DNA from 2 places in the Streptomyces sp. NPDC001401 genome. Region 2 is predicted to be linked to the other one. Evidence: riboswitches for the same ligand, from Rfam matches in the RefSeq annotation. Region 2 holds a riboswitch; the other holds the start of a gene.
What was found. A riboswitch is a leader RNA that binds a small molecule or an ion and turns the genes downstream of it on or off. The one in region 2 is predicted to bind ZMP and ZTP.
Positions count from the first base shown of each region.

Region 1: another riboswitch for ZMP and ZTP. It lies ahead of ACFY10_RS17795 (glycine hydroxymethyltransferase); the one in region 2 lies ahead of ACFY10_RS28745 (bifunctional 5,10-methylenetetrahydrofolate dehydrogenase/5,10-methenyltetrahydrofolate cyclohydrolase).

Region 1 covers NZ_JBIAWI010000004.1:548,090-552,605, forward strand. Annotated here, with positions in the region: gene ACFY10_RS17785 (hypothetical protein) at 1-202, shown strand, start outside; gene ACFY10_RS17790 (hypothetical protein) at 403-1,047, shown strand; gene ACFY10_RS17795 (glycine hydroxymethyltransferase) at 1,120-2,571, opposite strand; ZMP/ZTP riboswitch at 2,615-2,704, opposite strand; gene rocD (ornithine--oxo-acid transaminase) at 2,808-4,013, shown strand; gene ACFY10_RS17805 (AraC family transcriptional regulator) at 4,142-4,516, shown strand, end outside.
Region 2 covers NZ_JBIAWI010000009.1:250,605-255,120, reverse strand. Annotated here, with positions in the region: gene ACFY10_RS28765 (IucA/IucC family protein) at 1-492, shown strand, start outside; gene ACFY10_RS28760 (type III PLP-dependent enzyme) at 489-1,697, shown strand; gene ACFY10_RS28755 (hypothetical protein) at 1,794-2,087, opposite strand; gene ACFY10_RS28750 (nuclear transport factor 2 family protein) at 2,261-2,626, shown strand; ZMP/ZTP riboswitch at 2,871-2,954, shown strand; gene ACFY10_RS28745 (bifunctional 5,10-methylenetetrahydrofolate dehydrogenase/5,10-methenyltetrahydrofolate cyclohydrolase) at 2,978-3,835, shown strand; gene ACFY10_RS28740 (CU044_5270 family protein) at 3,836-4,516, opposite strand, start outside.

The DNA.
Region 1 (4,516 bases), on a different contig from region 2:
GAGCTTCTGGCTGGTCGACCCGGACGAGAACCGCTTCACCCGCAAGGAGCGGACCGCCGGGCCGACGCTCCTGTGGACCCGTCACCAGGCCGGCGAGGGCGAGATGACACTGCGGCTGGAGGGGGTGGCGTCCAGGACCCGGGCAGTGGAGCTCGCAAGGTCCCTGGAGAAGCGGCTCGAGAGCAACGATTCATCTAGATAGTGCGCTGTATCAGGAAATAGCCCGCTGAGATGGAACCCCGTCGGCCCGAGCGGTGTACCAGAAGTGACACGCAGCTCGCGAGCGGGCCGCACGGGGTTACTGGTTGGGGGGACGGGATGCGCAGGTGGAGGGGCAGGGTTCGCGAACCGGCAGTGCTGATCGGGGCGTCGGTATCCGCGGTGGCGATGGCCCTGTGCGGAATGCAGACGACCACTGCGGCGGCGGAGACACCCACGCTGGCGCAGGGCCGGGACGTCCCGGATCTGGCCCTGGTCATGGTGGGCAGCTCGGGGCGGACAACGGCGGTGCGCTCCGGCGAGCCGGACTTCGCCCGCCTGTGGCAGTTGCTGCAGCCAATGCACTCAGGAACGGAGCGGGTGCCGGAAGCCTGGGAGGAAGGCCGGTATCCGCTGGTACGGCTCACCGTGGTCTGGGGGCTGACGGGGATAGGTGGCTGGCCCCTGACGAACGGGCCTCCGGACGGTGACGTGGCCATCGAGCGGCAGGACCAGCTGCTCGTGGCGGCGGACGGCACACCGTGGGTGCGCTCGGATCCGGCACCTGAGGTGGAGGACGACGACATCCGCTGGCACCGGGCACCGCGCTCCGTCTTCGACCAGCTGTACCGGCAGGGACTGCTCGGGATGTCCGGGAAGGAGGCCTTCGCGTACGGCGGCGCCCGCGAGGCGTCCTGGGTGCATGCGTCCGACTTCTGGTGGGTTCCGGGGGTGGCCGTGGGCCTGGTGGTCGGTGCCGGAGGCACGCTGCTGATACGCCGCGCGGCGGCCCGGCAGGGTGCCGGACCGCCGCGGGAGGAGCCACGACAGGAGCTCATCGATCTCTGAGAATCACCGATCTCCGAACGCCGTCGGTCTTTGAGAGTCGTCGATCTTTGAAAACTCAAGAGCGAGCGCTGGTCAGCCCAGGTCGATCTCCGGGTACAGCGGGAAGCCGGCCACGAGGTCGGTGGCGCGGCGGGAGATCTCGTCCGCGATCTTCGGGTCGAGGACGTGCTGCGCCTTGGACGGGGCGCCCGACTTGGTGGTGCCCGGCTCGGTGCTGGTCAGCACACGGTCGATGAGGCCCGCGACCTCGTCCATCTCGGCGGTGCCCAGGCCACGCGTGGTCAGGGCGGGGGTGCCGATGCGGATGCCGGAGGTGTACCAGGCGCCGTTGGGGTCGGCGGGGATGGCATTGCGGTTGGTGACGATGCCCGAGTCGAGCAGGGCGGCCTCGGCCTGGCGGCCGGTGAGGCCGTAGGAGGTGGCGACGTCGATGAGGTTGAGGTGGTTGTCGGTGCCGCCGGTGACGAGGGTGGCGCCCCGGCGCATCAGGCCTTCCGCCAGCGCGCGGGAGTTGTCGACGATGCGCTGGGCGTAGTCCTGGAAGGAGGGCCTGCGTGCCTCGGCGAAGGCGACGGCCTTGGCGGCCATGACGTGCGGGAGCGGGCCGCCGAGGACCATCGGGCAGCCGCGGTCGACCTGGTCCTTGAGGGAGTCGTCGCACAGCACCATGCCGCCGCGCGGGCCGCGCAGCGACTTGTGGGTGGTGGTGGTGACGATCTGGGCGTGCGGGACCGGGTCGAAGTCGCCGGTCAGCACCTTGCCCGCCACCAGGCCGGCGAAGTGCGCCATGTCCACCATCAGGGTCGCACCGACCTCGTCGGCGATCTCGCGCATGATGCGGAAGTTCACGAGACGGGGGTAGGCGGAGTAGCCGGCGACGATGATCAGCGGCTTGAACTCGCGGGCGGAGACGCGCAGGGCCTCGTAGTCGATGAGGCCGGTGGCGTGGTCGGTGCCGTAGGAGCGCTGGTCGAACATCTTGCCGGAGATGTTCGGGCGGAAGCCGTGGGTGAGGTGGCCGCCGGCGTCCAAGGACATACCGAGCATGCGCTGGTTGCCGAAGGCCTGGCGGAGCTCGGCCCAGTCGGCCTCGGTGAGGTCGTTGACCTGACGGACGCCGGCCTTCTCCAGAGCGGGGGCCTCGACGCGCTGGGCGAGGACCGACCAGAAGGCGACGAGGTTGGCGTCGATGCCGGAGTGCGGCTGGACGTAGGCGTGGCGGGCGCCGAAGAGCTCCTTGGCGTGTTCGGCGGCGAGGGACTCGACAGTGTCGACATTGCGACAGCCGGCATAGAAGCGGCGGCCGATGGTGCCCTCGGCGTACTTGTCGCTGAACCAGTTGCCCATGGCGAGGAGGGTGGCCGGGGAGGCGTAGTTCTCGGAGGCGATCAGCTTGAGCATCTCGCGCTGGTCGTGAACCTCCTGGCCGATGGCGTCGGCGACACGCGGCTCCACGGCGCGGATCACATCGAGGGCGGCACGGAAGGCGGTGGACTCGGTGGAGAGGGGCTGCTGCTCTGACATGTCGTCGGCCTCCGGGTGGCGTGGCTTGAAGCGTTCACGGTTCACGGTTGGCCCAGGCGCACGGCACTCGCTCACACACAGGCCGCTCCCCGATGGTCGGTCCCATCCCAGCGCGCCAGTCACGGCCCGCCGATCAGCCTACCGGGCGCGTCGAAAGGCAGAGGTCCCGCGTCCACCATGCGAGCGACGATAGGAAAGGGGCACCCTCAGAGCACCTGGCACCTTCTGGAGATCCCGTGACCGCTACGGAGACACTCATCGCCGCCGCCGACGCGCACACCGCGCACAACTACCACCCGCTGCCCGTGGTCGTCGCCACTGCGGACGGGGCGTGGATGACCGATGTGGAGGGGAGGCGGTATCTGGACCTGCTGGCCGGTTACTCGGCGCTCAACTTCGGCCATCGCAACAGGCGCCTGGTGGAGGCCGCGAAGGCGCAGCTGGATCGGGTCACGCTGACGTCGAGGGCGTTCCATCACGACCGGTTCGCGGCGTTCTGCTCCGAGCTCGCCGAGCTGTGCGGGATGGAGTTGGTGCTGCCGATGAACACGGGCGCGGAGGCGGTCGAGACGGCGGTGAAGACGGCCCGGAAGTGGGGGTACCGCGTCAAGGGCGTGCCCGCGGAGATGGCGAAGATCGTGGTCGCGGGCAACAACTTCCACGGCCGTACGACGACGTTGATCAGCTTCTCCACCGACCCGGAGGCACGGGCGGACTTCGGGCCGTACACCCCCGGCTTCGAGATCGTGCCGTACGGGGACCTGACGGCGATGCGGTCGGCGGTCACGGAGAACACGGTGGCCGTGCTGCTGGAGCCGATTCAGGGCGAGGCGGGGGTGCTGGTGCCGCCTGCCGGTTATCTGCCGGCGGTGCGGGAGCTGACGCGGGAGCGGAACGTGCTGTTCGTGGCGGACGAGATCCAGTCGGGGCTGGGGCGGACCGGAAAGACCTTCGCGTGCGAGCACGAGGGCGTGGTGCCGGATGTGTATGTGCTCGGGAAGGCGCTGGGCGGCGGGATCGTGCCGGTGTCGGCGGTGGTGTCATCGGCGGATGTGCTCGGAGTGTTCCGGCCCGGTGAGCACGGGTCGACGTTCGGCGGGAATCCGCTGGCCTGTGCGGTGGCACTCGAGGTGATCGCGATGCTGCGAACGGGCGAGTTCCAGGCGCGGTCCGCCGAGCTGGGTGGTCACCTGCACCGGGAACTCGGCGCGTTGACCGGCACGGGGCGGGTGACGGCGGTGCGCGGGCGGGGGCTGTGGGCCGGCGTCGACATCGCGCCGCGGTACGGCACGGGGCGGGAGGTCTCCGAGAAGCTGATGGAGCGGCGAGTGCTGGTGAAGGACACGCACGGGTCGACGGTGCGGATCGCACCGCCGTTGGTGATCGGGAAGGAGGACCTCGACTGGGGGCTCGCGCAGTTGCGGGCTGTGCTCGGGCTCTGAGCGGCTCGGCCGGGAGTCGGCGTGCTCCCGTGCGGTTTTCGGCTTCCGGGACCTTCGGCCCTCGACGCAGCGGTGCGGAGGTCGGGAAACTCGGACGGTACGGACGTACGGGACACGTGGCGAGAGGCATGTCCGTCATGGGCGCAGGCGGGTCGGAGGCCGTGCCGGTGGGTGCGGGGCGGGGGCTGCTCTTTCGGGGTCGTGACGTCGAGGAGCTGCATGCGCTGGTGAGTGCGCGGTTCGCGCCGCATCGGCTCACGGTGCTGGACGAGCATCCGGTCGACGGGCGGTTCCGGTGCGTGCACGAAGGGGCCGTGGCGCTGTACGAGTTGGGGTACGGGGCGGAGGTCGATGTCACGCCGGGTGAGTTGCCGGAGTTCTACAACATCCATGTGCCGCTTGCCGGGGACGGCATCGTCACCGCGGACGGGGTGGCCCTGGCATCCGCGCTCAGCATCGTCAATCCGGGGCAGCGGCTGTCGATGCGGTGGAGCGGGGAGACC
Region 2 (4,516 bases):
CACGGTCTGGTCCTGGAACCCCACCTCCAGAACGTCCTGGTCTGCGTCGGCGCCGACGGGATGCCCGCGCAGGTCCTCTTCCGCGACCTGGAGGGCACCAAGCTGGTCCCCGAACACCACGCCGACACGCTGGCCGCGCTGCCGCCCGAGGTCGCGGGCCCGATGACGTACGACGCGCAGCGCGGCTGGGACCGGGTCGTGTACTGCCTGCTGGTCAACCATGTCGCCGAGCTGCTCGCCGCCCTCGCCGACCTGCACCCGCAGGCGGAGGCCGCCCTGTGGGCCCGGGTGCGCGCCACGCTCCAGACGTACTCCGACCGCTACGGCTGCCCGCCGAGGCTTGCCGCCCTGCTCGCCGGGGTGCCACTGCCCGCCAAGGCCAACCTGCTGACCCGCTGGGAGCGCAAGGCGGACCGGGAGGCCGGCTACGTCCGGCTGCCGTCCCCGCTCGCCGAGGACATCCTGCGCGACCCGGCCGGGAGCACCCGATGACCGACCCGACGCCCGCGGTCCACGACCGCGTCCTGTCCCTGCCCGCCACCGAACTGCCCGCGTACGTCTACGACTTGGCCGCGCTGCGCACGCACGCCGCCGCCGTCCGGGCCGCCCTGCCCGAGCGGGTCGAGGTGTACTACGCCGCCAAGGCCAACCCGGAGCCGGAGATCCTCGGCTCACTCGGCCCGTACGTCGACGGCTACGAGGTCTCCTCGGGCGGTGAACTCGCCCATGTGGCCAAGGCGATGCCGGGCCGACCGCTGGCCTTCGGCGGTCCCGGCAAGACGCCGGACGAGGTGCGGGCCGCGCTGGAGCTCGGCGTCGACCGGTTCCATGTGGAGAGTGCGTACGAGCTGCGCATGCTGGCCGAGCTGGCCCGGACGTGCGCTCCGGGGCGGCGGGTGGCGGTGCTGCCTCGGGTCAACCTGCCGGTCGCGGACGGGTCACTGGCCGGAAGTTCCCTGGCCATGGGGGGCCGTCCCACACCGTTCGGCCTGGATCCGGCGCAGGCCGTCGAGGTCGTCCGAGCCCTTGCCGACGGGACGTATCCGCACCTCGAACTACGGGGCATTCACGCGCACTTGGCCAGTGGCCTGCAGGGGGCTGAGCAGCTGGCGGTGGCCGAGTCCGTCGTGTCCTGGGCCATGAATCTCGGTGTTCCGCTCGCCGAGGTGAACGTCGGCGGCGGCATGACCGTCGACTACACGGACCCCGACCGCCGCTTCGACTGGACCGAATACGGCAACGGGCTCGCCCGTCTGACCGAGGCGCACCCCGGACTGACCCTGCGCATCGAGCCGGGGCGGGCGCTGACCGCGTACTGCGGCTGGTACGCCACCGAGGTGCTGGACGTGAAGCACAGCCACGGCGAGGAGTTCGCCGTCGTCCGCGGCGGCACCCATCACCTTCGGACCCCGGCGACGAAGGGACACGACCAGCCCTGCTCCATCCTGCCGGTGGACGCCTGGCCGCACTCGTGGCCGCGGCCGGCCGCCGAGGGCGAGCTGGTCACCCTGGCCGGGCAACTGTGCACACCGAAGGACGTCCTGGCCCGCCGGGTGCCCGCGCCCGGGCTCAGGGCCGGCGACCGGGTGGTGTTCTCGCTGGCCGGCGCCTACGCGTGGAACATCTCCCACCACGACTTCCTGATGCACCCCCGGCCCGGCTTCCACTTCCTTCACCTTTCAACCGGAGGGCTGTGATCACATCCCGGCACGGTCACAGGCACAGCCGAAGGGCCGCCCGGAAATCGGGCGGCCCTTCGGCTGTGCCGGAACGGACGATGCGGCGTCGGCCTGTTACAAGGCCCGCGGCAGCCCGCTGGCGGCTCCCATGCGGGCGACCCGGTCCAGCTGCTCGAGGTTGTTGAGGCGGTTCAGCTGCCGCAGCTGCTCGGAGGGGCGCGGCACCTCGGCCCTGCGCTCCGCCGGGATGCCGCTCTGGGCGAGCGAGTCGAGCGTGGAGATCGGGTTGAGCTCGCTCGCGTCCTTGTTCTGGATGGTCGCGTCGGACGCACAGGCAAGGGGCGCGGCAAGGGCGGTGATTCCTGCGGCGAGACCAACGGCGGCGACGATACGTCGTGTTGAGATCATGCTCCCCACAACGGCACCGGACCTCCGGCGGTCACGGCTGCGCCACGCCACTCACCCATCAGGGGCAGTGGTCCGGCTGCGCTTGCCGAGGCTGCCGCGGCGGAGGAGTCTCGGATGAGAGGCCCTTCGCGGCCCGCTCCTCGTCGGGTCGCGGCCCTCGAAGGAGGTTCATCATGGGCACCGCGGCAACTCCTGCCTTCAACGCCGACACCCTGCGTCGGGGCGTCGAGGCACACACTGCGGCAGACCTTCTGTCGCTCTACGCGGACGACGCGCAAGTACGGATCGTGGACCGCAACACGCAACCCAGCAAGCCCCGTGTCCTGCACGGACGCGGCGAAATAGGCGCGCTGTTCGATGACATCTACAGCCGTGACATGACGCACAAAGTGGACCAGTGCATCATCCAGGGCGACCACGCCGCCTACAGCCAGTCCTGCCAGTACTCGGACGGGACGCGCGTCCTGGCCGAGTCGATGATCACGCTGCGCAACGGGAAGATCGCCGAAGAGGTCCTGATCCAGGCATGGGACGAGTAGGAGGCAGAACCGGGAGGGTCCAGGTCACTTCCCGCTTGACCTGGACCTTCTCGGCTCGTACGGCCCTCGGGCGAGCACGTCCGTCCCGGCCTCGGACCGGCACGGCACGACGGCTGGCGTCCGTCGCTCTGCTGCGGTCGGTGCTGAGAAGGGCACGGTCCCGCCCACTTCCTGCTGCTCGAAGGCGGCGGGTCCTGCACCGGTGACTGCCGCTCCTGACCGCCCTAGCGGCTCGGCTAGCCTGAGGGCGGGCCGTGACTGGCGCTGAGGTGGAGCACCACCGGGGAGCGGCCACGCAGAGTCGATGCCGCGCGCCTGGGCGATCCGGTCACACCAGCCCAGGAGTGGATCATGTCTCAGGCACGACTCATGGAGGGCACCGCCCTCGCACGGCGCATCGTCGAGGACACCACCAAGCGGGCGGCCGACCTCACCGACCGCACCGGAACGGCGCCCTGTCTGGCGACCGTTCTGGTCGGCGAGGACCCCGCTTCCGTCACATACGTCCGGATGAAGCGGAACCGCTGCCGCAAGGCCGGCATCGAGTCGCGCCATGTGGAACTTCCCGCCGCCACGACCACCGAGGAACTCGTCGGCACGCTGCGCTCCCTGTCGAGCGACCCCGGTGTGCACGGCATCCTGCTGCAGCACCCGATGAGCGAGCACATCGACGAGCGGGCCGCGTTCGAGGCGATCCCGCCCGAGAAGGACGTCGACGGCGTCACCTTCGCTTCCTTCGCGACGATGAGTTTCGGCCTGCCCGGGTTCGTGTCCTGCACACCCGGCGGAATCATGCGGCTGCTCGACGAGTACGACGTGGACCCTTCCGGGAAGCGGGCCGTGGTCGTGGGCCGCAGCGCCATCCTCGGCAAGCCGGTCGGCATGCTGCTGCTCGCCTGCGACGCGACGGTCACGTACTGCCACTCCCGTACCCGGGACCTGTCCTCGGTCGTGCGGGAGGCGGACATCGTGGTCGCCGCCGTCGGGCGGCCGCGGCTGATCCGGGGCGAGGACATCAAGCCCGGGGCCGTCGTGATCGACGCCGGCTACAACCCGGGCAACGTCGGTGACGTCGACTTCGACTCCGCGGTGGAGCGGGCTGGTCTGATCACTCCGGTGCCGGGCGGTGTCGGCCCGATGACGATCGCCACGCTGCTGGAGCAGACCGTTGAAGCGGCTGCTGCCGCCGCCCGGCACCCCGGGGTGTGATCAGCGCATCCAGGCGCTGTAGTCCATGACGTCTCCGGCCTTGACGCCGTACTCCGGCTCCGCCTTGGTGACGACGGTCTCCAGGCCGAGGACGACACCGGTGGACGGCTGCATGATCAGCATCCGGCGGTAGCCGGCGCCCTCGTACTCGTATGCCTGGCCGCGCCGCCCGAGCCGGTCCGTGACCTGGCCGACCGGCCGCAGCCCCTCGGCGCCCGCGAGGAGGCGGGCGAGCGTCGCGGACTCGCGGGCGCCGAGGGTCCAGTGATCGAGCAGCTCCGCCACACCGTCGAGGAGTCCCGGGGTCGTCAGCCTGGTGTGGGTGTACGTGGCCTCCTGCAGGTAGGCCCGCAGCCGCGCCGTATCGTTCGGCGGCGGTGACTCGGGCGGCGCGTCGCTCCAGCTCGGCGGATAGGTCTGCCTGCTGATGACATGGCCGTCCTCGACCAGGTGCGGATCGCCGCCGTCGTCGCGGAGGACCGGCCGGCCCGGGTGCCGCGGGTCGGTCGCCACGACAAGCTCGGTGTGGCTGCCGTCGGCCTTCCAGCGCACGACGCGCTCCTCCGGGAGCGTCACCGGGGGCTTGTCGTCGCTCATGCCCATGCTCCAGGACTGCACATGCGTGCCCTTGCGCAGCTTCGGCGCATCCTCCGCCGTGGCCTGCCGCTGCGCCCGGTCGGC